DNA from 3 places in the Ornithinicoccus hortensis genome. Region 2 is predicted to be linked to each of the others. Evidence: riboswitches for the same ligand, from Rfam matches in the RefSeq annotation. Region 2 holds a riboswitch; each other region holds the start of a gene.
What was found. A riboswitch is a leader RNA that binds a small molecule or an ion and turns the genes downstream of it on or off. The one in region 2 is predicted to bind S-adenosylmethionine.
Positions count from the first base shown of each region.

Region 1: it holds a riboswitch for S-adenosylmethionine, as region 2 does, so the genes downstream of both, metB (cystathionine gamma-synthase) here and FB467_RS03895 (bifunctional o-acetylhomoserine/o-acetylserine sulfhydrylase) in region 2, are expected to answer to the same signal.
Region 3: it holds a riboswitch for S-adenosylmethionine, as region 2 does, so the genes downstream of both, FB467_RS01800 (LLM class flavin-dependent oxidoreductase) here and FB467_RS03895 (bifunctional o-acetylhomoserine/o-acetylserine sulfhydrylase) in region 2, are expected to answer to the same signal.

Region 1 covers NZ_VFOP01000001.1:385,160-395,317, forward strand. The annotation lists gene FB467_RS01725 (LD-carboxypeptidase) at 1-1,044, opposite strand, end outside; gene FB467_RS01730 (hypothetical protein) at 1,023-1,763, opposite strand; gene pntB (Re/Si-specific NAD(P)(+) transhydrogenase subunit beta) at 1,810-3,210, opposite strand; gene FB467_RS01740 (Re/Si-specific NAD(P)(+) transhydrogenase subunit alpha) at 3,207-4,763, opposite strand; gene FB467_RS01745 (Uma2 family endonuclease) at 4,829-5,407, opposite strand; gene FB467_RS01750 (methylenetetrahydrofolate reductase) at 5,498-6,442, opposite strand; gene metB (cystathionine gamma-synthase) at 6,463-7,671, opposite strand; SAM riboswitch class I at 7,765-7,885, opposite strand; gene FB467_RS01760 (LLM class flavin-dependent oxidoreductase) at 7,914-9,020, opposite strand; gene FB467_RS01765 (dipeptide ABC transporter ATP-binding protein) at 9,017-10,158, opposite strand, start outside.
Region 2 covers NZ_VFOP01000001.1:843,927-854,084, reverse strand. The annotation lists gene FB467_RS03910 (PspC domain-containing protein) at 1-111, shown strand, start outside; gene FB467_RS03905 (hypothetical protein) at 114-560, shown strand; gene FB467_RS03900 (hypothetical protein) at 586-1,716, opposite strand; SAM riboswitch class IV at 1,860-1,976, shown strand; gene FB467_RS03895 (bifunctional o-acetylhomoserine/o-acetylserine sulfhydrylase) at 2,267-3,577, shown strand; gene metX (homoserine O-acetyltransferase MetX) at 3,577-4,839, shown strand; gene FB467_RS03885 (NfeD family protein) at 4,919-5,380, shown strand; gene FB467_RS03880 (SPFH domain-containing protein) at 5,406-6,542, shown strand; gene FB467_RS03875 (hypothetical protein) at 6,578-8,035, opposite strand; gene FB467_RS03870 (carboxylate--amine ligase) at 8,108-9,355, shown strand; gene FB467_RS03865 (IMPACT family protein) at 9,390-10,037, opposite strand; gene FB467_RS19255 (copper resistance CopC family protein) at 10,075-10,158, shown strand, end outside.
Region 3 covers NZ_VFOP01000001.1:398,149-406,361, reverse strand. The annotation lists gene FB467_RS01810 (LLM class flavin-dependent oxidoreductase) at 1-279, shown strand, start outside; gene FB467_RS01805 (alpha/beta hydrolase domain-containing protein) at 444-2,426, opposite strand; SAM riboswitch class IV at 2,740-2,854, shown strand; gene FB467_RS01800 (LLM class flavin-dependent oxidoreductase) at 3,076-4,314, shown strand; gene FB467_RS01795 (NtaA/DmoA family FMN-dependent monooxygenase) at 4,339-5,736, shown strand; gene FB467_RS01790 (NADPH-dependent FMN reductase) at 5,733-6,314, shown strand; gene FB467_RS01785 (flavin reductase family protein) at 6,311-6,874, shown strand; gene FB467_RS01780 (ABC transporter substrate-binding protein) at 6,880-8,213, shown strand, end outside.

The DNA of each region.
Region 1 (10,158 bases), 460 kb from region 2:
CACCCGCTGGTTCACCCCGTCCACGGTGATCTGCTCGCCAAACGGCAGCAGGTGCTGGGGAAGGGTGTGCCCACAGTCGACGTCTTGCACCACGACCATGTCCTCGTGGTATTCGGCCACGGCACGCAACACCTGCTCTCGGTATGCAGCGCGAGCACGGGAGGCCACGACCGGGTCCGGGACCATCCGCTCGTCATCAACGATCGGTCGGCCCCACACCAGGGCATCGAAGGCAGCCAGCAGCCCACGCTCCCCAAGCAGGCGCAGCATGCGGTAGACCTCGTGCGGGGACGGCAGCTCCTCGGAGGTCTCCAGCAGCAGGACGCCACCCTGGTACTCCTCGACCGGCCGCACGAACCGTCCGACCGCAAGCACCCACGACAGGATCTCCAGGCAGCCTCCCCAGAGCCGACCGGTCACGGCGCGGGACGGCCCCGCCCAGGACCACGGCTCGGCGGGGTAGCTCTCCGGCCGATCGGTCAGCGCCCGCGGGTGGTCCCACCGGTGGCCAACCTCGCTGATCTGAGTGGGTACCTCCAGCACGTGGTCGCCCCCGCTCAGCGCCAGCCGGAGGGAGTCCAGGTGCAGCGGGTGGGGTGCAGGCCCGGGACCGATGGAGATCTGGGTGCTGCCTCCGTGCACCGCGGGGACGCGGTGATAAGCGAGCCAGCTCAACAGGTTGGTGTTGTCGGAGAAGCCGAGGAAGGGTTTGGGGTCGGCGCGCACCGGCCGTGCATCCAGGTACGGCGTCATCGTGATCTGGTCGTCGCCACCGATGGTGGACAGGATCGCCCGGATCGAGGGGTCTGCGAAGGCGGCGTTGACGTCGGCCGCCCGCTCTCGGGGTGTGGTCGTGCGGCGGGTGGTGGGAAACTCCACGGGCTCGAGTCCCAGGCGTTCCCGGAGGCGATCCATGGCCTGCTCATGCACCTGCGGGTAGTGTGCGGGCGCGGCCCAGGAGGGGGAGAGGACTGCCACCCGGTCACCGGCCCGGACCTCCCGGAGGGTCAGCCAGGCATCATTCATGGTGCCGGTCGCTCCCATTCGACCCGCACCACCGTCGGCACCCCGCCGATGTGCTCGACCATCCGGTGCGAGTCACGGTTCAACACGTCGGTCTCGGTGATGATCTCGGGAACCCCCCGCTCCCGCAGCGGCAGGGCGACGGCATACAGCAGGGCGGGCGCGAGCCGGGTGCGCCGCCAGGGACGCCGCACACCGAGGCACCCCAGCCGCGGGGCAGGGCTGCGGTTCCAGACGCGGACCAAGCCGTCGTACTCACCCGTCTCGGTGCGCACCGCGATCAGATAGAGCGCGGGATCGAACTCGTCGTCGGACAGGGTCTCGAGCAACTCCGCGGCGGTCGCATACCACCCGGCCGCACCCGGGATGTCCTGCCGGATCTCGTTGTCCAGCCGGGCGACCCTTTCGGGGTCGGCGTCGGCAACCCGTATGAAGTGGTGCCCGTCCGCGGTCACCTGCCGATCGGGGAGCCGGTCCAGCGGGATCCGCCAGTGCTGCTCGCGCCGCGTGGGACGGAACCCTGCGGCACCCAGCGCGTCAGCCGCGGCAGTGTCCGCCTCGTCCAACTCCAGCACCAGGGGACCGGAGACATCGTGGGCGACGGCCGCTGCCAACGTGGCCCACAGGTCGGGTCGGCCGGTCGGCAGCCGCACGAGTCCCTTGCCGTCGGGGCGCATGATGACGGCCAACTCCGCGCCGTCGCAACTCCAGACGTCCTCGGCCGTTCGCGTCACCTGCACCAGTCGAGTCCACCAGCGATGGCCACCCCGGGCAACAGGTTTCCCCTCACAGGTCCCGCAGCACCGACTCGACCGCCTCCTTGGCATCGCCGAACAGCATCCGCGTGTTGTCCCGGTAGAACAGCGGGTTCTGCACGCCGGCATACCCGCTGGCCATCGACCGCTTGAGTACCACGACGTCCCTCGCGTGCCACACCTCGAGCACCGGCATACCGGCGATCGGCGACCCCGGCTCATCCACGGCCGCCGGATTGACGGTGTCGTTGGCGCCGATGACGAGGACGACGTCGGTGTCGCCGAAGTCGCCGTTGATCTCGTCCATCCCGAGCACGATGTCGTAGGGCACTTTCGCCTCGGCGAGCAGCACGTTCATGTGACCGGGCAGTCGCCCCGCGACGGGGTGTATGCCGAAGCGCACCTGCGCGCCCCGCTTGCGTAGCCGGGCGGTCAGGTCGGCGACGGGATACTGCGCCTGCGCCACGGCCATGCCGTAGCCGGGGGTGATGACCACCGACCGGGCCTCCCGGAGCAGCTCGGCCACCTCCGCGGCGTTGCTCTCCCGGTAGTCACCGACCCGCTCGCCCTCCTCGAAGGCGACGCTCTCGGTGCCGAAGCCGCCGGCGATCACCGAGATGAAGGAGCGGTTCATCGCCCGGCACATCAGGTAGCTGAGGATGGCACCGGAGGACCCCACGAGGGCGCCGGTGACGATCAGCAGGTCGTTGCCCAGGATGAAGCCGGCCGCGGCGGCCGCCCACCCGGAGTAACTGTTGAGCATCGACACCACGATCGGCATGTCCCCGCCACCGATCGAGGCCACCAGGTGCCAGCCGAAGGCGAGGGCGATCACCGTCATCAGCACCAGCGGCAGCACCGAGTGGCTCACCATGAACCAGACGAGCAGCCCAGCGGAGACCACGAGCGCCAGCAGGTTGAGCAGGTGCCGGTGCGGGAGCATCAACGGGTTGGCGGAGATCTTGGCGCTGAGCTTGAGCGCCGCGATGACGGAGCCGGTGAAGGTCACCGCGCCGATGAAGATGCCGAGGAAGACCTCGACCAGGTGGATGGTCTCCTCCGCCCCGGTCAGCGGACCGGGAGCGACGTAGGCGTTGTAGCCGACGAGCACCGCCGCGATCCCGACGAAGCTGTGCAGCACCGCGATGAGCTGGGGGATCGAGGTCATCTCCACGACGCGGGCGCGCCACAGGCCGATCGCCGCGCCGACCGCCATCGCGGCCCCGATCAGTGCGAGCGTCAGGACCGGGTTGTCCGCCTCCAGCGCGGCCAGCCACACGGTCGCACCGAGCGCGATCGTCATGCCGATGATGCCGAAGGCGTTGCCGCGCCGGGCGGTCTCGTGCTTGGACAGCCCCGCCAGGGACAGCACGAACAGCACGGCCGCGATGATGTAGGCGGCCTGCACGAGGTTGAGGGAGGTGACGCTCATGCCGCCTCGTCCCGCCGGAACATCCGCAGCATCCGCCCGGTGACGGCGAACCCGCCGAAGACGTTGACGCTGGCCACCACCACGGCCCCCAGGGCCAGGCTGCGGACCAGGAGGTCCTCGTTGCCGACCTGGAGGAGCGCGCCGACCAGGATGATGCCGCTGATCGCATTGGTCTCGGCGAGCAACGGTGTATGCAGGGCGTGCGTCACGTTGGTGATCACGTAGAAGCCGACGATGACGGCGAGCGTGAACACGGTGAAGTGGCCCAGGAAGGTCGGCGGCGAGACGCTGGCCACCAGCGCGAAGAGGACCGCGGCGAGGCCCATCGCGGCGTACCGGCGACGCGGGTCCGGTGGGGGTTTCGGGGGCGAGGGCGCGGGCTCCGGCTCGTCGACGGTAGCGGCTGCGGCCGCTGGGGGCGTGGCCGACACGGTGACCGGGGGCGGCGGCCAGGTCACGGTGCCCTCGTGGACCACGGTCAGGCCGCGCTGCACCTCGTCGTCCAGGTCGAGGACCAGGTCACCGTCCGAGCCGGGGGTGAGCAGCGTGATCAGGTTGGCGATGTTGGTGCCGAACAGCTGCGACGCCTGCGTCGGCAGCCGCCCGGGCAGGTCGGTGTAGCCGATCACCCTGACCCCGCCTGCGGTCGTCGTGACCTCGCCCGGCACGGTCGCCGCACAGTTGCCGCCGTTGGCCGCCGCCATGTCCACGACCACGCTGCCCGGTCTCATGGCGGCCACGGTCTCGGCGGTGATCAGCCGGGGCGCCGGCCGGCCCGGGATGAGGGCGGTGGTGATGACGATGTCGGCCTCGGCGCACTCCTGCGCATACACCTCCATCGCCCGTGCCTCGAGGTCCTCGTCCATCTCGCGGGCGTACCCGTCGGCGCTGGGCCCCTGGTCGGGGAGCTCGATCTGGACGAACTCGGCGCCCATCGAGGCGACCTGCTCGGCCACCTCCGGCCGGATGTCGAAGGCCCGGACAATGGCGCCCAGGCTCGAGGCGGCGCCGATCGCGGCCAGGCCGGCGACCCCCGCGCCGATCACGAAGACCTTCGCCGGCGGCACGGTGCCGGCGGCCGTGACCTGGCCGGTGAACACCGACCCGAACTGGTGCGCCGCCTCGACCACGGCCCGGTAGCCACCGATGTTCGCCATCGAGGAGAGCACGTCCAGCGACTGCGCCCGGGAGATCCTGGGCACCGCGTCCATCGCCAGGGCCGTCACCCCACGGGCGGCGAGCGCGTCCAGCAGGTCCGGGGACAGCGCCGGGCTGAGCAGCGCGACCAGGGTGGTGCCCGGTCGCAGCCACGCGATCTCCTCGGTCGAGGGCGCGTTGACCTTCAACATCACGTCGGCGGACCACACCTCCGGTCCGGGGTCCACGGTGGCGCCCGCCCCGGCATACGCCTCGTCCGGATAACTGGCCCGGCTCCCCGCCCCGGACTGGACGGTCACGGCATACCCCAGGGCGACCAGCCGACCCACCGACTGCGGCGTCGCGGCGACGCGCGTCTCCCCGGGGAGCGACTCCAACGGGACGCCAATGCGCACAGGGGCTCCTTCGCCTCGGGTCGACGGCGGTCCCCCGTCCCGTGGACCGTCCGCCGCTTCGCACCCTACAAGGAGGGTCCGACCGGGCCCGGGAGGTCCCCGGCCGCGAGGTCGGCGGGGACGACCCGGAGGGGCCACGGCCGGGCCAGTTCTGCCACCTCGTCGCCGGCAGCGCGGGCCACCTCGCGGTAGCCGTCGGCGTCCAGCTCCCAGGCCCGCAGGGACGGCTCGTCCGGGTCCACCACCCAGTAGGACGGGGTCCCTGCCTGCTCGTAGCGCAGCAGCTTTGCGCCGAGGTCGAAGGAGCGGGTGCTGGGCGAGAGCACCTCGACGACCAGGGCAGGAGGGCCGTCGACCCACCCCGCCGTGACGGTGGCCGGTGCCGCGACCAGCAGGTCCGGCTGCACCACGGTGTCCGTTCCGAGCCGGACGTCCAGCGGTGCGGCATACACCCGGTGCCCCGGCGTGATCGTCGACCGCAGCAGGAACAGCAGCTCGGTGACCACCTGCTGGTGGCGCGGGACGGGCGACGGGGTCACGACCAGCACCCCGTCGATGAGCTCGTAGCGGTGCCCGTCCTCGACGTCACGGATCGCCTCGAAGTCCTCGAGGGTCAACGGCCGGCTCAGCGGAGGGGTCGGCATGACTCCCATAGTCCCCCTTCCCTCCCATGCGGTCCAGGTTGGCACGGCACGCCGGACGCGGGGCCGTCCGTCCACAGCCGGGCCCGCAACCTACCTGCCGACCAGCGCCTCCCGGACGTGCGCAGCCAGCTGCACCGAGGCGTCGATCTCGACCCGGCGGATGGACACGCTCTCGATGTTGAAGCCGAACGGCATACCCAACCGGGTGCAGAAGTCCGCGAGGCCGGCCGCGATCTCGGCGCACTGGCGCAGCGACTCGGCGAGCGGGTCCTCGGCACGCTCGAGCTGGTTGAGCAGCCACCGGGGCAGGTTCACCCCGAGCCACTGCAGGAAGTCCAGCGTCTTCAGCGACCCGCAGACCGAGAGGGTGAAGACCAGCGGTGCCGGCCGCACCCCCCGGTCCACGCACGCGTAGTAGTAGTCGGAGACCAGGTCCTTGGCGGCATCGATGTCGTAGACGACCTGGGTGACGAAGAAGGACGTACCCGCCGCCTGCTTGCGGAGCATCCGGTCGTGCTCGTCACCGCGCGCGGCGTGCCGCTCCGGGATGGCGACGGCGCCGAGCGGCAGGGCCGCGCCGCTGTCGCGCCACAGCGACTGGGCCTCCGCGAGCCGGGTGCGCACCCGGGTGGAGCCGGTGGACGCGCCGACCAGGACGGTGGCCACCCGGTCCGGGTCCTGGTCGGTCAACCACTGCTTGAGCTCGGTCGGCTCGTACTTGCCGACGGTGCGGTAGACGACCACGGGACCGTCCCAGCCGGTGAGGTGGGTCCGGAAGTCCGCCGGGTCCATCGTGGGCAGGTAGGGGAAGGGGCGCTCCTGCGGGTTGCGGTCGCTCTCGTCCTCGATGTCGTAGAGGATCAGTGCGTCCAGGTCCAGGTCGCGCAGCCGGCCGGTCATCACCTCGGCGATGCGGGCCCGGTCCGCCTCGGGCGTGTTCTGCCGGGGCGGGGTCATGCTGAACAACAGCAGGGGCCTCCCGGGCGCGGCCAACCGTGCCCCGAGGCCGGCCCGTGCCGGCTGCCGCGTGCCCACCAGTTCGCCTCCTGTCGGCGTCACGCTACCTCGCTGCGGTGGGCCGGGTCGGCCGCCTCCGTCGCCTCCAGGGCCCGGTCGAGGCCGGCGCGCAGGTCAGCGACCAGGTCGGCGGCCTCCTCGATGCCGACGGACAGCCGCAGCAGCCCGTCGCGGATCCCGGCGACCTCGCGGGCCTGCGCGCTCATCGAGGCGTGCGTCATGGTGGCCGGGTGGGCGACCAGGCTCTCCGTGCCGCCCAGGGACTCGGCGAGGCTGAAACATCGCAGCCCGTCCAGGAACGCCCGCACCGCCAGCTCGCCCCCCACGAGCTCGAAGGACAGCATCGCGCCAAAGCCCTTCTGCTGCCGGGCCGCGAGCTCGTGGCCGGGGTGGTCCGGCAGGCCCGGGTAGTAGCAGGCGGCCAGCGCGGGGTGGTCGGCCAGTTCCTCGACCACCGCCGTCACGTTCTCCTGGTGTGCCCGGATCCGGGTATGCAGTGTCCGCAGGCCGCGCAGGGTCAGGTAGGAGTCGAACGGGCTGCCCACGATGCCCAGGACGTTGGCCCAGTAGGCGAACTCCTCGTGCAGCTCCCGGTTCGCCGCGATCACGGCGCCGCCGACGACGTCGCTGTGGCCGTTGATGAACTTGGTGGTCGAGTGCACGACGGCGTCCACGCCGAACTCGAACGGCTGCTGCAGCACCGGGGAGAGGAAGGTGTTGTCCGCCACCACGAGGGCACCGACCCGGTGAGCGGCCTCGGTGACCGCGGCGATGTCGGTGACCCGCAGCAACGGGTTGGACGGCGTCTCGAGCCAGACCACCTTCGGGGGGTTCGGTCCGGAGAGCGCCTCCTGGACGGCGACCGGGTCGCCGAAGTCGACCGTCCGGCTCGCGAACTGACCCCGGCCGGAGAGGGAGTCGAACAACCGCCAGCTCCCGCCGTAGCAGTCGTGCGGCACCAGGATCGTGTCGCCGGGCCGCAGCAGCGCCTGGGTGCAGAGCGTGATCGCCGCCATGCCGGTCGCCGTGATCGTCCCGCCGTAGCCGCCCTCCAACGTGGTCAGTGCCTCGGCGAGGACGTCGCGGGTCGGGTTGCCGCTGCGGGTGTAGTCGTACTCCCGGGGCACGCCGAACTCGGCGAAGCTGAAGTTGCTGGACAGGTACAGCGGGGGGATGACCGCGCCCTGCGCGGGATCGCTGTCGATGCCGGTCCGCAGGCCGCGGGTCAGTCGGGAGATCTCGGTCATGTCGGTCGCGCCCTTCCCAGGTGTCCGGCCGCCAGATCCTGCGGGTGCGGACGATGGGCGCTACCCGGGGGCGGGCCTGCGACCCGTCCACGAGCTCCATCTTCCGGCCGACCCCGAGGGGCCGCCGCAGGATTTGGCACCTTTCCCGCGGGTTACCCCGCGGGAGGCTGCCCCGGCTTCATCGGGCCTGTCCCTCTGCCGGTCGTGATGGATTTCGTTCGGAAGCCTAACCCATCACGACCTCAATGCGAAAGGAGACCCGCCTCACACCGCGCCGCTAACGCAGGATCTTCGGTAGGAGTCATCGGCGCCGCGAGCGGCCGCGACGGGATCGACGCGCGCAGCGCCGGTGCCACCTCCGACTGGAACAGCTCGAGGCTGGCCCGGTGCTGGGCCCCGGTCAGCCCCTCGCCGTCGGCGGACACGTGGAGCACCTCGTGCCCGAGCTGCTCGTGGTAGCGGTGCACCTTGTCGACGACCTGCTCGGGGCTGCCGATCAGCGCCGAACTGCGCTCGACGAAGTCCTCGTAGTCCCGGAACGACGGCTCCACCCCGAGCGCCGCGAACTGCCGGGTCCGGGCCTCGTAGACCGGCCGGTAGAGCCCGACCGCCTCCTGGCTGTCCCGGGTCACCACCAGGCCGGCGGAGCCCGCACCCACCAGGGCCTCCGCGGGGTCCCGGCCGGCCGCCGCCCACTGCTCCCGGTAGTACCGGACCAGTTCGGCATACGGCCCCACCGGATGCGTAACGTTCGCCGAGAACAGCGGTTCACCGAATTCGATCGCCAGGTCGACCGAGGCGGTGCTCGTCGCGCTGCCGTGCCACACCCGGATCGGGCGCTGCAGCGGCCGGGGCCACACCTCGGCGTCGACCAGCGGCGGGCGGAACCGGCCGGACCAGGTGATCCGGTTGTCCCGCCAGAGCCGCCGGAACACCTCGTAGGACTCGCGGTTACGGGCCCACTGGTCCTCGGGGGTGACCTGGAAGAGCTCCCGCTGGGCCGAGCCGTTGCCCTTCCCGATGATCAGCTCGAGCCGCCCGTCGGCCAGGTTGTCCAGCGTCGCGTAGTCCCCGAAGGCACGGACCGGGTCCAACAGGCTGAGCGTGGTCACGCCGGTGAACAACCGGATCCGGCTGGTACGCGCGGCGATGTGGCTGAGCACCACGGGCGGCGAGGAGGAGATGAACGGCCGCTCGTGGCGCTCGCCCACGGCATACCCGTCGAAGCCGAGCTGCTCGGCCAGCACCGCGTTGTCAACCACCTGGCGCAGCCGCTCGTGGGTCGACAGATGGGTCCCGTTGACCGGGTCGGGGACGTGCGTGATCAGGGTGAGCGCGAGGAACTTCACGCGGGGACTCCTTGGGCGTTGGGGTGCCGCGTCCCGGCGATCGCCGAGAGCAGCTCGTGGGTGTAGGGGTGCGCCGGGCGCTCGAAGACCTGCTCGGTGGGGGCGAGCTCGACGATCCGCCCCTGGCGCATGACCGCGACGTCGTGCGCGATCTGCCGGACGACGGACAGGTCGTGGGTGATGAACAGGTAGGCCAGTCCGTCCTGCGCCTGCAACTCGGCGAGGAGTTCCAGCACCTGCGCCTGCACCGAGACGTCGAGCGCCGAGACCGCCTCGTCGCAGACCACCAGGTCGGGGGACAGGGTGAGCGCCCGCGCGATCGCCACGCGTTGCCGTTGGCCGCCGGACAGCTCGGCCGGCTTGCGGGTCAGCGTCCCGCCGGGCAGCGCCACCCGGTCGACGAGGCGGGCGGCCAGCTCGCGCTGCGAGGCGCGGGTGCCGACCGAGAACGCACGCAGCGGCTCGGTGACCAGCTCCTCGACGGAGAACCGCGGGTCCAGCGACGCATACGGGTTCTGGTAGATCAGCTGCGCCCGCCGCCGCAGCTCGCGCCACGGGCGGCCCGAGGCGGTGGTGATGTCGGCGCCGTCGAAGGTGATCGTGCCGGACGTCGGGTCGGCCAGCCGCAGCACCAGCCGGGCCGTTGTGGACTTGCCCGAGCCGGACTCGCCCACCAGGGCCAGCGTGCGGCCCCGGTGCAGCTCGAAGCTGACGTCGTCGACGGCCCGCACCACCCGCGGGCCGCTGCCCCGGGTGGCCGGGAGCGCGAAGTCCTTCACCAGGTGCTCGGCCCGGACCACGGGCGTCGCCTCCTCCGGCACCGGCACGGACGGGGCGTATGCCGGGCCCGTCACCCGGGCGCCGAGGCCGGGCGCGCTGGCCAGGAGCCGCCGCGTGTAGGCGTCCTGCGGGTCCTCCAGGATCTGCCGGACGGGGCCCTCCTCGACGACCAGGCCGCCCTGCATCACCACGATCCGGTCGGCCCGGTCCGCGGCCACCCCGAGGTCGTGGGTGACCAGCAGCACCGAGCTGCCCAGGTCGGCCGTCAGGGTCTCCAGGTGGTCCAGGATCCGGCGCTGCACGGTGACGTCCAGCGCGCTGGTGGGTTCGTCGGCGATCAGCAGGTCGGGGCGTCCGG
Region 2 (10,158 bases):
GTCACCGGCGGGCTCAACGTCAACGAGGACCTCGTCGTCGGCGACGGTCCGGTGGATCTCGTGATCGACGCCCAGGTGGGCATCGGCCAGGTCACGGTGGAGAGGAACTGAGGATGATGAACGACGACAACCAGCTCCGACCGCACGCGGAGACCCCGGACTTCCCGGTCGAGCGCACCGAGATCCCGGAGTGGCGACAGGTCGCCGCCGATGACGACCGGACCCGGGAGGTGCCCGGGCCTCCCGCGGCCGAGGAACCCACCGATGGCTGGGCGTCCTCCGGCTCGGGCGGCAGGGACCACCCGGGAGCCACGACCGACGCCGACCCGACGCCCCCACCCCCGCAGCCGGAGCGGATCCCGGCACCCACCGGGCCGGCCTGGGGCACCGTGGCCTTCGGAGTCGTCTGTCTGGCGGTGGCCGCCGGCGCGCTCACCCTGCAGTTCGTGGACATCACCGTGGACTGGAGGTATGCCGCACCCCTCGCCTTCGCGGGGGTGGGCGCCCTCCTGGTGCTGGTGGGCCTGGTCGGGCTGGCCGGTCGTCGCAGTCAGGAATGAACCCTCCGACCGGGCTCACCCCCGGTCATCCCCCGGGGGTGAGACCGGTCGGCTCCTCCATGGGCGGCACCTCGTTGCAGACCCCGACCGGCAACAACCCGGTGAGCGTCAGGGTGGCCGCCCCGCCCGGCGCGGCGACCGGATAGGTCAGCTCGCCCACCCCGTCGGCGAACCCGACGGGCGGGGGCGGCTCCACCACGAACCCGTCGGCGAACGTGATCGACTCCACCAGTGGCCAGTCCGCCGCCAGGTCGGCCCGGGCGCCCAGGTCGACCATCGCCGCCTCCTCGGTCACCCCCTCGGGGTAGGCCAGCCGGACCGTGGCCGACCGGCCGGTGAAGGCCACCGCGATCCCCTCGACCCGGAGCAGGCCTGGCACGTCGTGGTCCGCCACGACCTCGTCCTGGTCCTCCTCGGTGGCATCCACCCCGAGCGCCTCGTGGAACGGGATGCAGCCACGGCGCAGGTAGAGCGACTCGGCATCCGTCCCGGCCAGCCTGACCACCGCAGGGTCTGCGGCGATCGTGGCATCCCCACCGGTCGCACCCCCCGACACCACCACCGACTCCTCCTGCTCCAGGTGCGCGCCGGCCAGCGGTCCCACGCCGTCGGCCACCGCCCGCTCGACGCCGTCCGGGTCCAGGTCGGGCCGGAGCCCGAGGGCCAGGCCCGGGGCGTCCCCCGTCCAGCGCGCCTCCCAGTCGACGTCGTCCTGGGTGAAGCCGTACCGCAGCATGAACCGGGAGTTCTCCTCGCGCAGCGCGCCGTCCGTCAGCAGGACGGTGCTCTGCGACACCTGCCCCCAGAACTCGATCCGGTCGGTCATCAACCACTCCGAGGTCATCTCGGGCACGCCGAGGCGCTCGCGGATGGCGTCGAAGTCGGTGATCGTCACGTGGGTCGCGGTGTCCGGCACCAGGAACAGCACCGCGCCGGACGGTGTGCCGGACCGGGCGGGAGCCGTTCCGGTCGTCCGGGTCGCGTCCTGCGACCGGGACTCGTCCCCCGGCCCGGACGCCCCGGCCGCGTCGGACCCGCTGCCCACGGCGACGCCGGTGGCCTCCTCCCGGTCGTCCGACGGTCCCTGTCCGGCGCAGGCTGTGACCGAGACCACGACCAGGGCCGACACTGCGGCGAGGCGGGGGCGAAGCGGCATGGAACGACAGTAGCCCTCCGGCCACCGCCGAAGCACCACGCCGCCACACCAGTCGTTACCGAAGCATCTTCAGTCACGACCGGTTGATGGCCCCGATGAGCGCATTGACTTCGCGGGATTGTGTGGGGTTATATGTGTCCCAAGGTCATGAGTTCCAGCTTCGAGCCCCGGCTTGCTGGACGGCAACCCTCCACTCGCGGTGGGGTGCCCCGGGTGATGACCTGGCGGGACGCCATACGGCGTTCTCGCAAGCGCGGGCCACTCACCCGAGAGGCCCAGAGACGCTGACGAAGGAGCGCCGCTGTGACCTGTCGAATGTGTAGCCGCTAAGCCCGGCACGCAGACCCCTGCCCCCACCCCACCGCCGCTCGGCCCGTCGGCCGTCCCCCGGCACGGGCGGGGTTACCCGTATGCCGTCGGGCGCCGTGGCGCAGCCCGCCCTGCCGATGCGCCGCCGGCTCCCGCACCACCGTCCCCACGCACACATCCCCACGAATATCCCCACCACCATCCCCACGGATGCATCCCCACGAATCAGGAGACACCGACCATGACCTGGTCCTTCGCCACCCGCCAGATCCACGCCGGACAGACCCCGGACGCCGCCACCGGCGCCCGCGCACTGCCGATCTACCAGACGACCTCCTTCGTCTTCGACGACGCCGACGAGGCGGCGGCCCGGTTCGCCCTCCAGGACCTCGGCCCCATCTACACCCGGATCGGCAACCCGACCAACGAGACCGTCGAGGCGCGGATCGCCGACCTCGAGGGCGGGGTGGGCGCCCTGCTGCTCGCCTCCGGCATGTCGGCCACCACCCTGGCGATCCTCAACGTCGCCCAGGCCGGTGACCACGTCGTCGCGTCCCCGAGCCTCTACGGCGGCACCCAGAACCTGTTCGCCCACACCCTGCCCAAGCTCGGGGTCGAGGTGAGCTTCGTGGAGGACCCGACCGACGCCGAGTCGTGGGCCGCCGCCGCCAACGACCGCACCAAGGTGTTCTTCGCCGAGTCGCTGGCCAACCCCAGCAGCCAGGTGCTGGACACGGCCGCGGTGGCCGACGTGGCGCACCGCATCGGGGTGCCCCTCATCGTGGACAACACCATCCCGACGCCCTTCCTCACCCGTCCGATCGAGCACGGCGCGGACATCGTGGTGCACTCGGCGACGAAGTACCTGGGCGGCCACGGCACCGCGATCGGCGGCGTGATTGTGGACTCCGGCAACTTCGACTACGCGCAGCACGCGGAGCGCTTCCCCGGGTTCAACACCCCGGACGAGAGCTACCACGGGCTGGTCTTCGCCCGCGACCTCGGGGTGGGCAGCCCGCTCGGGGCCAACCTGGCCTACATCCTCAAGGCACGGGTGCAGCTGCTGCGCGACCTCGGGCCGGCCATCGCACCGTTCAACGCCTTCCTGATCGCCCAGGGGCTGGAGACGCTCTCGCTGCGGATCGAGCGCCACGTCGCGAACGCCAAGCACGTGGCGAACTGGCTGCTGGACCACGACCAGGTGGAGTCGGTCTCCTACGCGGGGCTGCCGGGCCACCCCTCCTACGAGTTGGCCCAGCGCTACCTGCCCGGCGGGGCCGGCGCGGTCCTGGCCTTCGAGATCCAGGGCGGCCTCGAGGCCGGCAAGCGGTTCGTGTCGGCGCTGGAGCTGCACTCCAACGTGGCCAACATCGGTGACGTCCGCTCGCTGGTCATCCACCCGGCCTCGACGACCCACCAGCAGCTGACCGAGGAGGCCCAGCGCGCGGCCGGGGTCACCCCGGGCCTGGTCCGCCTGGCCGTCGGGCTGGAGCACATCGACGACATCCTCGCGGACCTCGAGCTCGGGTTCGTGGCGGCCAAGGGGGCCTGATGCCGGTCGGGCTGTCCACCGGGACCCGGCGACGCTCACGCGTCGTCGGCGACCTCACCCTGGAGTCGGGGCAGACGCTGCCCGACGTCCGCCTCGCGTACGAGTCGTGGGGACGTCTGAACGAGGCGGGCGACAACGCGGTGCTGGTGCTGCACGCACTCACCGGCGACTCCCACGTCGAGGGTGACACCGGACCGGACAGCCCGACCGCGGGGTGGTGGCCCGGCCTGATCGGGCCGGGCCGCCCCCTCGACACCGACCGCTACTTCGTCATCGCACCGAACGTCCTCGGCGGCTGCCGGGGCAGCACCGGGCCCTCCTCCCCGGGACAGGACGGTCGGCCGTGGGGTTCGCTCTTCCCCCGGCTGACCGTCCGGGACCAGGTCCGGGCCGAGGCGCTGCTCGCCGACCGCCTCGGCATCCGCAGCTTCGCCGCCGTGGTCGGCGGGTCGATGGGTGGGATGCGCGCCCTGGAGTGGGCGGTCACCTTCCCCGGCCGGGTGAAGCGCTGCCTGCCGATCGCGACCGGGGCCGTCGCTACTGCCGACCAGATCGCCTGGGCCACACCGCAGCTGTATGCGATCCGCGCCGATCCGGCGTTCCACGGCGGCGACTACTACCCCGGCCCGGGTCCGCGCGCCGGCCTGGAGGTCGCCCGCCAGATCGCGCACGCCACCTACCGCAGCGGCGGGGAGATGGGTGAGCGCTTCGGCAACCAGCCCCAGCGGGGTGAGGACCCGGCACACGGCGGACGGTATGCCGTGCAGTCCTACCTGCAGCACCACGGCCGCAAGCTGGTCCGACGGTTCGACGCGAACACCTACCTGCACCTGACCGAGGTGATGAACGGTCACGACATCGGCCGCGACCGGGGCGGGGTGGACGCCGCCCTGCGCCGGATCACCGCCGACCTGACCGTCGCCGTGGTCGACAGCGACCGGCTCTTCACCCCCGAGGACGGCGCGCTGATCGCTACCGCCCCCGCGTGCCGGGGCCTGGCCACCATCCACTCGCCATACGGCCACGACGGCTTCCTGATCGAGACCGACCAGGTCTTCGCGATCATCGCCGACGCGCTGGCGGACCGGCCGGTCCGCGACCATGGCGGATTCTCCGACCGGGCACCGGCGCACGGCACCACGCCGACGCAGGGCAGGGCGCCGGTCACCCGGGACGCCGGCCAAGCTCCGTCCCGCCTCCAGCGGGCCCGCCCGGCGGTCTCCGCCGAGGAGTCCGTCTTCAGCGGTGGCGGCCTCTGGTAGACCGGTCCCCGGTCGTCCGCCACTCCTGTCCCACCCGCCTCGTCCCCTACCATGGGGCAACGACGGGCGGAGGTGCGCGATGGAGTTCTTGCGGGAGACGCAGTGGCTCTGGTGGGCCGGGGCGGCGCTGGCACTGGGGCTCATCGAGATCGCCTCCCTGGACCTGGTGTTCAGCATGCTCGCCCTGGCGGCGGTGGCGGCAGCGGTCGCGGCCTACTTCGGTCTCGGCTTCGTCGGCCAGGTCTTCGTCTTCATCATCACCGCCCTCGCCCTGCTCGCCCTGCTCCGGCCGCTCGCACTGCGCAAGCTCAAGCCACCGGGAGAGGGACAGCTCACCAACACCGCGGCCCACGTGGGGCGCACGGCGGTCGTCCTGAGCGAGGTGACCGACACCTCCGGTCTGGTGAAGCTCGCCGGTGAGGAGTGGACCGCCCGCACCGAGTCCGGCCCCGCGATCCCCCTGGGTGCCCGGGTGGCCGTCGTCCGCATCGAGGGCGCCACCGCCGTCGTCGCCCTCGTCCCGGCCGATCCGTCGCCCTAGTCCCACCGACCAGGAGGTCATCAGCATGCCCAACCCCGCAGACATCGCCCTGTACGTCGTTCTCCTGCTGCTGCTGATCTTCGTGGCCGTGGCGATCTCGCGCGCCATCAAAATCGTGCCCCAGGCCACCGCGCTCATCGTGGAGCGGCTCGGCCGCTACCACCGCACCCTCGAACCCGGACTGCACTTCCTGATCCCGTTCATGGACCGGGTCCGCAAGCACATCGACCTGCGGGAGCAGGTCGTCTCCTTCCCGCCGCAGCCGGTGATCACCAGCGACAACCTGGTGGTCAGCATCGACACCGTCATCTACTTCCAGCCGACCGACCCCAAGGCGGCCACCTACGAGATCGCCGACTACATCCAGGGTGTCGAGCAACTCACCGTCACCACGCTGCGCAACGTGGTGGGTTCGCTGGACCTGGAGCAGACGTTGACCAGCCGCGACCAGATCAACGGGCAGCTGCGCGGGGTGCTCGACGACGCCACCGGCCGCTGGGGCATCCGGGTCAACCGGGTGGAGCTGAAGGCCATCGACCCGCCGCCCAGCGTGCAGGACTCGATGGAGAAGCAGATGCGGGCCGAGCGCGACCGGCGCGCCACGATCCTGAACGCCGAGGGCGTCAAGCAGTCCCAGATCCTGACCGCCGAGGGCGAGAAGCAGGCTGCGATCCTGCGCGCCGAGGGGTCGGCACAGTCGGCGATCCTGGAGGCCCAGGGCGAGGCCCGGGCCATCCTCCAGGTGTTCGACGCCATCCACAAGGGCAACCCGGACAGCAAGCTGCTGGCCTACCAGTACCTCCAGATGCTGCCGCAGATCGCCCAGGGAGACGCCAACACCCTGTGGGTGGTCCCGACCGAGCTGACCCAGGCCCTGCAGGGCATCGGGTCCGCACTCGGCGCCCCCGGCTCACCGGGCCACGCCCACCTCGACGCCGCCGCGGGGGCGATGCAGGAGGGCGCCGGCACCGGCGACGGGGACGGGCTCGGCTCGGTGGACCTGGAGGACCCGGGCGAGGCCCTGCGCCGGGCCCGGGAGGAGGCCGCCGGGGCCAGCCGGGAGGCCGCCGAGTCCACCCGCACCTCCCGGCGCGGGGTGGCAGGTCCGCGCCCGGGCGGCGGCCGCACCGACCCCGAGCAGGGCCACGCCGACTCCGAGTAGGGCAGCACCGCCCCCGCGAAGGGCCGCCCGGCCCGTCAGTCGCCGGACCCCACGTCGGGGTACCGGTCGGCCACCCAGGCCGTCCAACCGTCCACGAACTCCGCCGACCCGGTGCCGAGCTGCTCATGCAGCGCGTCGTCGATGGCGCCGTCCCAGTCGTCCCACAGGGCGATCTGGTGCAACCGGTCCCCGAGGGCGACGGTGGTCTCGTAGCCGTAGGTCTCCTCCACGTAGCGGAAGACCATGGCGGAGGCGGCATAGTTGCGGTCGATATCCATCGGGCCCTCGCCCTCGAAGGCCAGCCACAGCGAGGGCGGCAGCTCGGTGGGCAGCCCGGCGCCCTTGAGGAGCACGCCGTACCACCACTCCAGGTCCTCGGCGGGCTCGTCCGCGGCGGCGACCTCGAACCAGCCGGCGAAGCCCTCCGACACCCACTTCGGGGGGTTGGCCTCCAGGTGCCGCAGCAGCATCGCCAGGTGCATCCCCTCGTGGCGCAACAGCGGGGACCCGCCCGCGACGTCCTCCCCGTAGTTGTCCAGCTCGTCCGCGGTGTACTCCAGGTCCAGCACCAGGCGCACCGTCAGGTCGTCGGTCGGGTCGAGGTCCGCCAGGCCGTCGTACTGTCCGACCTCACGGATCCCGGTCACCGGCATCGCGAAGCCGGCGAGCTCGTTGACCTCCCCCTCCCCGAAGAGGGTCGCCACCCGTTCGGCCGAGGTCAGCGTGACCACCATCCGGTCCACGCCGTCGACCGGCACCTCCGACAGCGTCTCGGCGGCGGCCAGGTCAAGGCTCGGCAGGAGTTCCCGGACCAACTCCCGCTGCTCGGGGTCGGTCAGCACCACCAGGTGGTCGCTCTCGAGGACCTCCACCGGCCCCACGTCCCACAGCTGCGGGTAGTCCCCCTGGTCCGGGTCGCCCGCCAGGTCGTTGATCCGCAGCCCCCCGTCGTCCTCGGACCGCTCGAGCCCGACGTCGTAGAGCTCGACCGAGGGGACCGGGTCCGCGCCCGACACCTGGTGCCGGAAACCGAAGCGCACCCGCTCCTCGGAGGACCACTCCCCGTCCGCGCCGACCTCGGCGCCGTCGGGACCGAGCCAGAGGGTCGGGTGCATCTCCCGCACCTCCATCGGCACGGCCTGCACGGCGGTGAACCACTGCCGCTGCCGTTCGGTCTGTTCGTCGTCGAGGGCGAAGTAGGACAGCCAGTGCTCCACGTCCCCGGACTCCAGGGCGTCGGTGAGCCGGGCGCCGAAGGCCTGCAGGTCCTCGTCGGTCAGTTCGTCCCCCGCGGGCACGAACGGGTCCGGCACCGGGCCGGGCGGCCGGACGGGTGCACCGCCCTGGGACGGAGCACCCTCGGCGCCCGTCGTGTCGCGGGGCGCGGCTGGAGTGAGCGTCGGCGGTGCCCCTGTCGCGCACCCGCCGAGGGCGAGGAGCGAGGCCAGCAGCGCCCCGACAAGACCCCTGCGAGATCCCCCCGAGCCCGTCATGTGGTCAGAATACGCCGCCACGATCGGTACGCTCGGATCTCGCCCCCTGTTGCCCACGCCCCCTGGAGCACCATGAACCAGTCATCCCCCGACCCCGGCTTCGACGTCGTCCTGCTCGGCACCGACATCGGCATCTACGCCCTGGCCCGCGCCTTCCACGAGCGCTACGGCATCCGCAGCACCGTGATCACCCGGGTCGTCGGCGGACCGATCGCCAACTCCAACATCCTGGACATCGTCGACCTGGGGCACGCGGGGGGCCGCGCCGAGAACCTCGCGGCCCTGGAACGGATCGGCAAGGAGCGCAAGGCGCGCGGCCGGACCACCCTCCTGCTCGCCAACGCCGACACGTTCAGCCGGATGCTGAGCGAGCAGGCGGACTGGTTGCGGCAGTGGTATGTCGTGCCCGCGGTCGACGCCCAGGTGCTCGACACGATCGCCGACAAGATCGAGTTCGCCCGCCTCTGCGAGGAACTCGACATCCCGACCCCCCGCACCCTCGTGGCCGACTTCACCGACGCGGACTCCGCGGGATGGACGCCGCCGGAGGTGGACCTGGCCTTCCCGGTCGTGGCCAAGGCCGCCGTCGGCGCCCGGTACGAGGGACTGTCCTTCGAGGGGATGCAGAAGATCTACAAGGTCGACACCCCGGACGACCTGACCACCATCCTCAACCGGGTGCGTGAGGCCGGCTTCCGGGACCGGTTCGTCGTCCAGGAGTTGATCCCCGGGGACGACACCGCGATGCGGTCCATCACGGCATACATCGACCAGTCGGGGAAGGCCACCCTGCTGGCCACCGCCCAGGTCCTGCTGCAGGAGCACACCCCGCTCGCGCTCGGGAACCCCGCCGCGATGGTGACCACCCCCTTCCCCGAGCTGATGGAGCAGGCGGAGCGGCTGCTCACCCACGTGGGCTACCGGGGCTTCGCCAACTTCGACGTCAAGCTGGACCCCCGGGACGGCGTGATGAAGTTCTTCGAGGTGAACCCGCGGATCGGGCGGAACAACTACTACGTCACCGCGGCCGGCGCCAACGTCGCGGAGTTCATCGTCACCGACCTGATCGAGAACGCGCCGCACGAGAAGGTCGTGGTGCGCAACGAGGTCCTCTACAGCGTGCTGCCGATCCCGCTGGTCAAGCGGTACCTGTCCGGCGCGGACCTGGCGCTGCTCAAGCGGGTCGCCAAGAAGGGTGTCTTCCACCCGCTGAAGTACCCGGACTCGCTGTGGCGCAAGGCATACCGGCTGACCGCCATGGCCAACTACGTCCGCAAGTACCGCCGCTACTACTGGCAGCCGACCGACACCGGCTTCTGAGCGGGCGACCGGCCGCTCCGGTCGCGAGGATCGTTCAGGTCCCGGACCCGGCGTCGAGGTCCACCCAGCGGGCGCTCCCCCAGGCGACCTCGCCCTGCCCGCCCGTGCCGCGGGCGACCAGCTGGGTGAACTCCTCCTCCCGGTTCGCCGGGACGGCGAGCTCGAGGGTGACGCGCGCGGCATACCGGACGTCGGCGACCACGACACCCTCGGACCGCAGCTCGTGCTCCAGGCGCCCGGCCTCGGCGTGGTCCACGTCGAGGCGGGCGACCCGGCGCAGCTCCCGCTCGAGTGGGACGGCCCCGTCCAGGGCGGCCCGGACCGCCTCGGAGTAGGCGCGGACCAGGCCGCCGGTGCCGAGCAGGGTGCCGCCGAACCACCGGGTGACCACCGCGACCACGTCGCTCAGGCCGCCGTGCCGGAGCACCTCGAGCATGGGCAGGCCGGCCGTCCCCGACGGCTCACCGTCGTCACTGGACCGGGCGACCTCGCCGGCGGGACCGAGCAGGAAGGCCGAGCAATGGTGGCGGGCGTCCCAGTGGGTCTGGCGTGCCTCCTGGACCACCGCCCTCGCGGCGGCCTCGTCGTCCGCGCGGCGCAGCCAGCACTCGAAGACCGACCTGCGGTCCTCGACTGAGGCGACGACCGGCGCGGCGAGCGTCGCGTAGCGGGTCAGGGGCACCGAGTCAGCCTACGGTGCGGCTGCCTACAGTAGGGGCGTGACCACCTTCGCCCCCGCGCTCCGGCCGATGCGGGTTGGGGCCTTCGGGTTCCTGCTGGCCCTCCTGCTGACCCTGATCACC
Region 3 (8,213 bases), 450 kb from region 2:
CAGTGGGTGGCCTCGATCCGCACCGGCCGCGGGGCGATCCCGTATCCCACGCCCGAGGAGGCCGCCGCCGACCCGCTGCCGCCCGAGGAAGAGGCCCTGGTGGACGACCGCCTCCGGACCCGGTTCGTGGGGAGTCCGGAGAGGGTCGCCGACCAGCTCGGCGTGCTGCAGGCCGCGACCGGCGCCGACGAGCTGCTGATCACGACGATCACGCATGACCACGAGGCGCGGGCGCGTTCCCACGAGCTGCTGGCCGCCGCCTGGTTCGCCCGCCCCTGACCCCACCACCCGACCGGACGTGTGACCGGGCGGCCCCACCACCCCACCGGACGTGCGACCGGGCGGCCCCAGGGGGTGACCGGACGTGCGACCGGGCTGTCTCTAGGGGCGACCGGACGCGTGACCGGGCGCCCGCCGTCCTGCCGACGGGCGCCCGGTCGGCGTCAGCGGACGGAGATGCCCTTCGCCTCCTCGATCATCGACTGGGCATCGGCCGGGAGTAGGTAGCCCTTGCGGACCAGGGAGTGTGCCCAGGTCGAGTACCGAGACACATACCGGTCGTCGGAGCTGTAGCGCTCCTCGAGCGACCGGCGCGGGTCGCCGTTGTCGATCCGCTCCGCCTTCGTCGCGGCGAACGGGATGAAGGATCCCAAGGAGCCGCACAGCTCGCCTTCCGCGTTGCCGGCCGACCGGTGGTTCCACCCGGTGTAGGTGGCCAGCGGCGCCTCCAGAGCGGGCAACCGGATCCCGGCCCGGGAGTTGCCGTCGACATCGACCCGGGGCACCAGGACGGCATACTCGGCACCCTCGGTCGGAGGCGTCGTGGCGTAGTCGGTGACCCTCAGGTAGTTGAACAGTCCGTTGTAGGTCACGCCCGGGATATCGGGGAAGCGCGTCTCGTCCTGCGCCGAGCCGACGAGCGTGCCGGCGTCGGCCGAGCCGTAGTTGCTGGCCGGCGGGGTGACCCCGTCTGCCGTCCAGCTGTCCAGGCGCAGGACCAGCGATCGGATGACCGCCTGCGTGCCGAGCGGGGTGTTGACCTGCTGGCAGATCCCGAGGTCGTCGTTCGGCGGCAGGATGGCGTTCGCCCCGCCGTGCGGGGTGCCCGCCACCATGTAGAGCCGGACCGTGTCCGGCATCGTCACGTCGGTCGGTCCGGCCGGGTCCCCGTCGGTCACCACGAGGGAGCCGCGGGCACCCCATACCTCGTACTCGCCGTCCACGTGCATGATCTTGGGGCAGGTCTGCGTGGCGCTGCAGGCCTGCAGGATCCCGTCGGTCTCGCCGGTCAGCGGGTCCTGGATGGTGGGGTAGGTGAACGGGAACTGGTCGCCGCGCTGCAGGTGCTCCTCGTGCTGCTTGGACCAACGACCGACCTGGGCGAACTCGTAGTTGAGCCAGATGCGGCGGGAGCCCGCGATGATCGGCATCGCCCCGTCGAAGATCTGTCGGCCGTCGAGGTCCTGGTTGAAGCCTTCGTAGATGAACTCCCGGAGGTAGCGCCCGCTCTGGGACACCCCGAGCGCCACGGCATTGTCGATCGACTCGCCGCCGAGCGGATTCGGGTTGCCCTCCTTGTCCTGGTCGGCGAACCGCAGGAACGAGTTGATGTCCCGGGTGCTGAGCAGGCCGAGCCCGAGCACCGTCGGCTCGGTCCCGGGGTAGATGAACTCGAAGATGGCGCCGGAGTCGAACGGTGCGCCGGGGTGGGTCACCTCGATCTGCTGGTCGTTGACGTATTGCCAGTCGTCGATGGGCTGGCGCGGGTCGCTCTCCTTCTCCCGGATCGTCAGCGAGGCCTCCTCGCGGTCCAGGGATGCTGCCGGGTAGCTCAGCGTTCCGGTCCAGGTCCCCGTGCCCTGGTCGACGAACTCGTCGCGGACGAGGTCGACGATGGGCTCTCCGTCGTCCGTCGCGACGGGAAAGTCGGCGTTGAGGGTGGCCTCGGACTCCGGGAGGTCGCCCTGCCACCCGGACCACACGAGGGTGAATCCTTCGTCGTAGAGCAGGGTGTCCTCGCCGTTGACGAAGGCCGGGATCAGCGGCCTACCCCGGTTGACCACCTCATACAGCAGGGTGCCGTTGCCCTCGCTCATGTCGGTCGGTTTGTGGATCTCGAAGTCGACGCTGTACTCGACCATCCCCTGGTCATTCACGGGCGCCTTGTCCAGGTTCACGATGGCGGCGTTCGCCGGGTCATCGGGGTCTACCTCTCCGTAGACGTGGCCGGTGAGCCGTTCGTAGTCGGAGTCGACGCCCTCCAGCGGAGTGCGTGATTCGACCACCATCTCTAGGTGAGGGTCGGCGTCGGTGGAGCCGGCCTCGGGCGTGATCACCCCGGGATGGGCCGCTACTGGGAGCAGGGCTGGAACTCCGATGAGCAGGGTCGCGGAGATTCCCCGTCCCCAGATGGTGCGTGCCTTCATGTGCTGTTCCCCTTCGTGGAACGAGGGCACCCCATTGATACCCCCTGGTGTCCGCACAGGACTTGGCCTAGTGGCCTATCCAATTGGACAGTAGGGGTCGGCGGTGAGGCCGTCAAGGCTTTGTATGCCGATCGTCGGGATCGCCCGGTCGCGCGTCTGGTCGTGTGGTGGGGCCGACCGGTCGCGCGTCTGGTGGGGTGGTGGGGCCGACCGGTCGCGCGTCTGGTCGGGGAGGCGGGGGTGAGGTAGGTCACGCTGCCGAGATGCATAACGCTATTGACGGATCATCCGAATGCCGTGTTATGTTCATCTCGGTCATGAGCCCCAGCGTCAAGCCCTGGCTTGCTGGGCGGCAACCCTCTCTCGCAGTGGGGTGCTCCAGGTGAGGACCGGGCCGGTCGCAATACCGCGATCGGCAAGTGCGACAGCCACGGAGGTCACTCCCTTGTTCAGCGTCATCCCGGAGCAGCAGCGCAACCTGTCCGCCCGATGTCAGGACGCCGGGCCCGCTCGGATGCGCTCGGCCCGAGGGGCCTGTCAGCACCGCTGACCGACGTCCCGCACGCAGCACCTTCCCCCTTAAACCCGGGGTCCCCGACCCCACCTCCCGGTCCGACGACGGACCGCCCTGCACCCACAGGAGATCTCGTTGACTTCGACGCTGCCCACTTCCGACACCCCCGTGCACCTCGCCATCGCCCTGGACGGCACCGGCTGGCACCCCGCCTCCTGGCGGCGGACCGGCTCCCGGGCCACCGAGGTCTTCACCGGTCGATACTGGACCGATCAGGCGCTGACCGCCGAGCGGGGACTGATCGACTTCATCACCATCGAGGACAGCCTGGCGCTGCACGCCGGCACCCCGTTCGGTCCCGCCCCGGTGCCGACCACCTCGCGGCTGGTCGGCCGCCTCGACGCGAGCCTGGTCGCCAGCTGGGTCGCCACCCGCACCGAACGGATCGGCATCGTGCCGACGATCACCACCACGCACACCGAGCCGTTCCACGTCTCCAAGAACCTGGCGACCCTGGACCACGTCAGCCTCGGACGGGCCGGTTGGCGGGTGCAGGTCTCTGCCCGCCCGGCCGAGGCGGCGCACGTCGGTCGTCGGGCCGCGCCGTTCGGGGACGTCCGTGACGCACGCGACCTCGCCTCCCCGGAGGCGCAGGCGCAGCTGCGCAGCCTGTTCGACGAGGCGGGCGACGTCATCGAGGTGGTCCGCCGGCTGTGGGACAGTTGGGAGGACGGTGCCGAGATCCGCGACGCCGCCACCGGGCGGTTCATCGACCGGGACAAGCTGCACTACATCGACTTCGAGGGCGAATACTTCTCGGTCAAGGGCCCCTCGATCACCCCGCGCCCGCCGCAGGGGCAGCCGGTCGTCACCGCGCTCGGCCACCAGCCGATCCCCTACGAACTGGCCGCCCGCGGCGCCGACGTCCTCTACGTCACGCCCCGGGACGACGAGGACGCCGCGGCCATCCTGGCGCAGGTCCGCGAGCTGGAGGGGCAGCACCGGACCGCCGACACCCCGCTCAAGGTCTTCGCCGACCTCGAGGTGGTGCTGTCCACCCCGGAGCACGGCGACGGGGCGGCGCGGCTGAGGCAACTCGACGAGGTCGCCGGGGAGGAGTTCACCTCCGACGCCCTGGTCTTCGCCGGGGACGCGGCAGCGCTGGCCGACCTGGTCCAGCGGTGGCACGCCCTCGGGTATGCCGGCTTCCGGCTCCGCCCCGCCGAGCACGCGATCGACCTCCCGGCGATCACCGACGCCCTCGTCCCGGCGCTCCAGCGCGCCGGACTGTTCCGCACCGCATACGGCCCCTCCACGCTGCGCGAACGGCTCGGCCTGCCGGCCGCCGTCAACCGCTACGCCGCCAGCGCCTGACCACCCAACTCCAAGGACACCGACATGAGCACACCCCCCAAGCAGGTCATCCTCGGGGCGCACTTCCCCGGGGTGAACAACACCACCGTCTGGAGCGACCCGCGCTCCGGCAGCCACATCGAGTTCGACTCCTTCCGCCGGTTCGCTCGGGCTGCCGAGCGGGGGCACCTGGACTTCCTCTTCCTCGCCGAGGGCCTGCGGCTGCGCGAGCAGCGCGGCCTGATCCACGACCTCGACGTCGTCGGTCGGCCGGACACCCTCCCGGTGCTCGCCGCGCTCGCCGGGGTCACCGACCACCTCGGGCTGGTCGGCACCATCAACGCCACCTTCAACGAGCCGTATGAGGTGGCCCGCCAGTTCGCGACCCTGGACCACCTGTCCGGCGGCCGCGCCGGGTGGAACGTGGTCACCAGCTCCGACGCCTTCACCGGCGAGAACTTCCGCCGCGGCGGCTACCTCGACCGGGAGCTGCGCTACGAGCGCGCCGAGAGCATCGTCCGGGCGGCCCGGCACCTCTGGGACTCCTGGCAGGTCGACGCGGTCGCCGGCGACCAGGAGCACGGGCGCTTCCTGGCGGACGGGACGGTCGGGGAGTTCGGCTACCACGACGACCACTTCGACATCGCGGGCCACTTCAACGTGCCGCGCTCGCCCCAACAGCACCCGGTGATCTTCCAGGCGGGCGACTCCGACGGGGGACGCGAGTTCGCGGCACGCACCGCGGACGTGATCTTCACCCGGCACGGCACCCCGGAGGCGGGGCGGGCCTTCTTCCGCGACGTCAAGTCGCGGCTCGCCCGCTACGGCCGTCGCCCCGACGACCTCAAGATCCTCCCCGGGGTCACCTTCGTAGTCGGCGACACCGACGAGGAGGCCGCGGAGCTTGCCGCCGACATCCGCCGCCAGCAGGTCAGCGGGCAGACCGCGATCCTGCTCCTGGAGCAGGTGTGGAACCGGGACCTCTCCGGCTACGACCCCGACGGGCCGCTGCCCGACGTGGAGCCCGAGGTCGGCCCCTCGAGCATCATCCAGGGCCGGGCCCGGCACGTCGACGACGCCCGCGCGGAGGTCACCCGCCTGCGGGCCCTCGCGGAGGAGAAGAACCTCACGCTGCGCGAGGTCGCCATCGAGCGCGGCCAGCGGCAGGCCTTCGTGGGCAGCCCGGAGACGATCGCCGATGCTCTCATCGACGCGGTGCAGACCGAGGTCAGCGACGGGTTCATCCTCGTGCCGCACATCACCCCCGGGGGCCTGGACGCGTTCGTCGACCAGGTCGTGCCGCTCCTGGTGGAGCGGGGTGCGCTGCGCGCCTCCTATGCCGAGGGGTCGACCCTGCGCGACCAGCTGGGGCTGTCCGCTGCCCGCCCCGCCACCGACTGGGAGACCGCGGCGGCAGCCGGGGTCCGGAAGGAGTCCGCATGAGCACCGCACAGACCGTGGTCCTGGTCGGGAACCCGCGCGCGGGGTCCCGCACCTCCGCCCTGGCCGGCACCGTCGTGGAACAGGTCCGGGCAGCCCTGCCCGACCTGGACCTCGGTGACACACCGGAGGTGCTGGAACTGGCCGAGCTCGTCGGCATCACGTTCACCGCCGAGCCGGCCACGGCGGCGGCACCGCATCCGGACCCGTGGGGTGCGGTCCGCTCGGCCCGGCTCCTCGTCGTGGCGACCCCGACCTACAAGGGCACCTACACCGGGTTGCTGAAGATCTTCCTGGACACCTACCAGGCCGGCGACCTCGCGGGGGTGGTGGCCGTGCCGGTGGCCATCGCCGGCAAGCCCGATCACCGTGACTCCGTGGCCGCGACGCTGCAGCTGCTCCTCGAGGAGCTCGGCGCGCAGGTCCCGTCTGGGGCGGTGTCGCTGCTCGAGCCGGAGGTACCGGACGCTGAGACGGTCGTCGCCGACTGGGTGGGCGAGCACGCGGGCACCCTGCAGCGTGCGCTGACCGCAGCGGGCGTCCGAGCCGAACAGCCCGTCGTGACGGGAGGAGGACGATGACCGCCCACGCGTTCACCGCCCACGATGGGGCGACCGGCCTGACCGGGGAGCCGGGCCCGGACGCGAGCGCCTTCCGGGCCGCCTTCCGCAGCGCGGTCGGCACGGTGAGCGTGATCACCGCCGGTGGGCCGTTGCGCCCGGTCGGTTTCACCGCCACCTCCCTGGTGTCGGTGTCGGTCGACCCGCTCTACGTCAGCTTCAACATCTCCCGGGGCGCGTCCAGTTGGCCGACCCTCCAGCGCGCCGGCCACGTGGCGGCCCACCTGCTCCACCGGGACCAGCAGGACGTGGCCACGGCGTTCGCCACCAGCGGCATCGACCGGTTCGCCGCTGCCGGAAGTTGGGCCTCCGGGCCGCACGGTCTGCCCGTCCTCGACCGTGCCCTGGCCCGTCTCATCCTCGCGGTCCGCAGCCGCACGCACGTCGGCGACAGCGCCGTCGTGCTGGCCGAGGTGGTCGACCTCGAGCACACCCCGGGACCCCCACTCGCCTACCACGACGGTGGCTATCGCGAGATCGCCCCGGCCCTTCCTGCATCCGACCCCACCCCTGATCGGTGACACCCATGAACCACACCACCCGACCCACGTTCCGGGCCGGCGCCGCCCGGCACCGGGCCTCCCGGCATACCCTCCTCGCCCCCGGCGCCCTCGGTGCCACACTCCTCCTCGCGGCATGCGCGCCAGGAGGAGCCACAGAGACCGACGGCGAGGGCGGCGACGGCGCGGCGGCCAGCGCGCTGCCGGCGTCGGCACCCGAAGAGGTCACGCCCGGCGGTGCCCTCCGGTTTGCCGTCGGATCCGACCAGGGCTGCGTCGACCCGCAGCAGGTCGGCAGCAACGACACCATTTACTCGATCCGCCACCTCGTGGATTCCCTGACCGACCAGGACCCGGAGACCGGGGAGATCGTCCCCTGGCTCGCCGAGTCGTGGGAGGTCAACGACGACGCCAGCGCCTACACCTTCCATCTGCAGGAGGGGGCCACCTTCAGCGACGGCACCCCGGTGGACGCCGAGGCGGTCAAGACCAACCTGGACCGGGCCACGGACATCGGGGCGCGTGGCGCCCTGATCAAGGGCTACCTCGACGGCTACGCCGGCACCACCGTCGAGGATGACCGCACCTTCACCGTCGAGTTCGACCGGCCCAACGCCCAGTTCCTGCAGGCGACCTCGACGCATACCCTCGGGCTGCTGTCGCCGGAGTCGGCCGCACAGTCCGACGACGAGCGGTGCGCCAGCGTCGTCGGGTCCGGCCCGTTCACGCTGGAGAACTACGAGCCGAACAGCTCGATCACGCTGGCTAAGCGGGAGGGCTACGACTGGGGATCCTCCTTGTGGCAGCACACCGGGGAGGCCTATCTGGACACCTTGGAGTTCTCCGTCGTGCCCGAGTCCGGCGTCCGGTCCGGATCGCTGCAGTCCGGCCAGGTCGACGTCATCGGCAACATCGCCCCGCAGGACGAGGAGCCGCTCAAGGCGGCGGACGCGCAGTTGCTGGCCCGGGCCAACCCCGGCATCCCGTTCGGCCTCTACGTCAACCACGACAACGAGGTGCTGTCCGACCCGGCGGTGACCGAGGCGATCGCGCTGGCCATCAACCGTGAAGAGATCGTGGAGACCGTCTACACCACCTACAACGTTCCCGCCACGAGCGTCCTGGCCTCCACCACCCCGCTGTATGCCGACCAGTCCGAACACCTACGGTTCGACCCGGTCGCGGCGGAGGCCGCGTTGACCGAGGCGGGCTACGCCAAGGGTGAGGACGGGGTCTACGCCAAGGACGGACAGCGGGCGTCCTTCGACATCCTCTGGTTCAACAACGCCGCGACCAACGCCCCCACCCTGGAGCTGATCCAGCAGCAGCTGGCGTCCGTGGGCATCGAGGTGACCCTGAC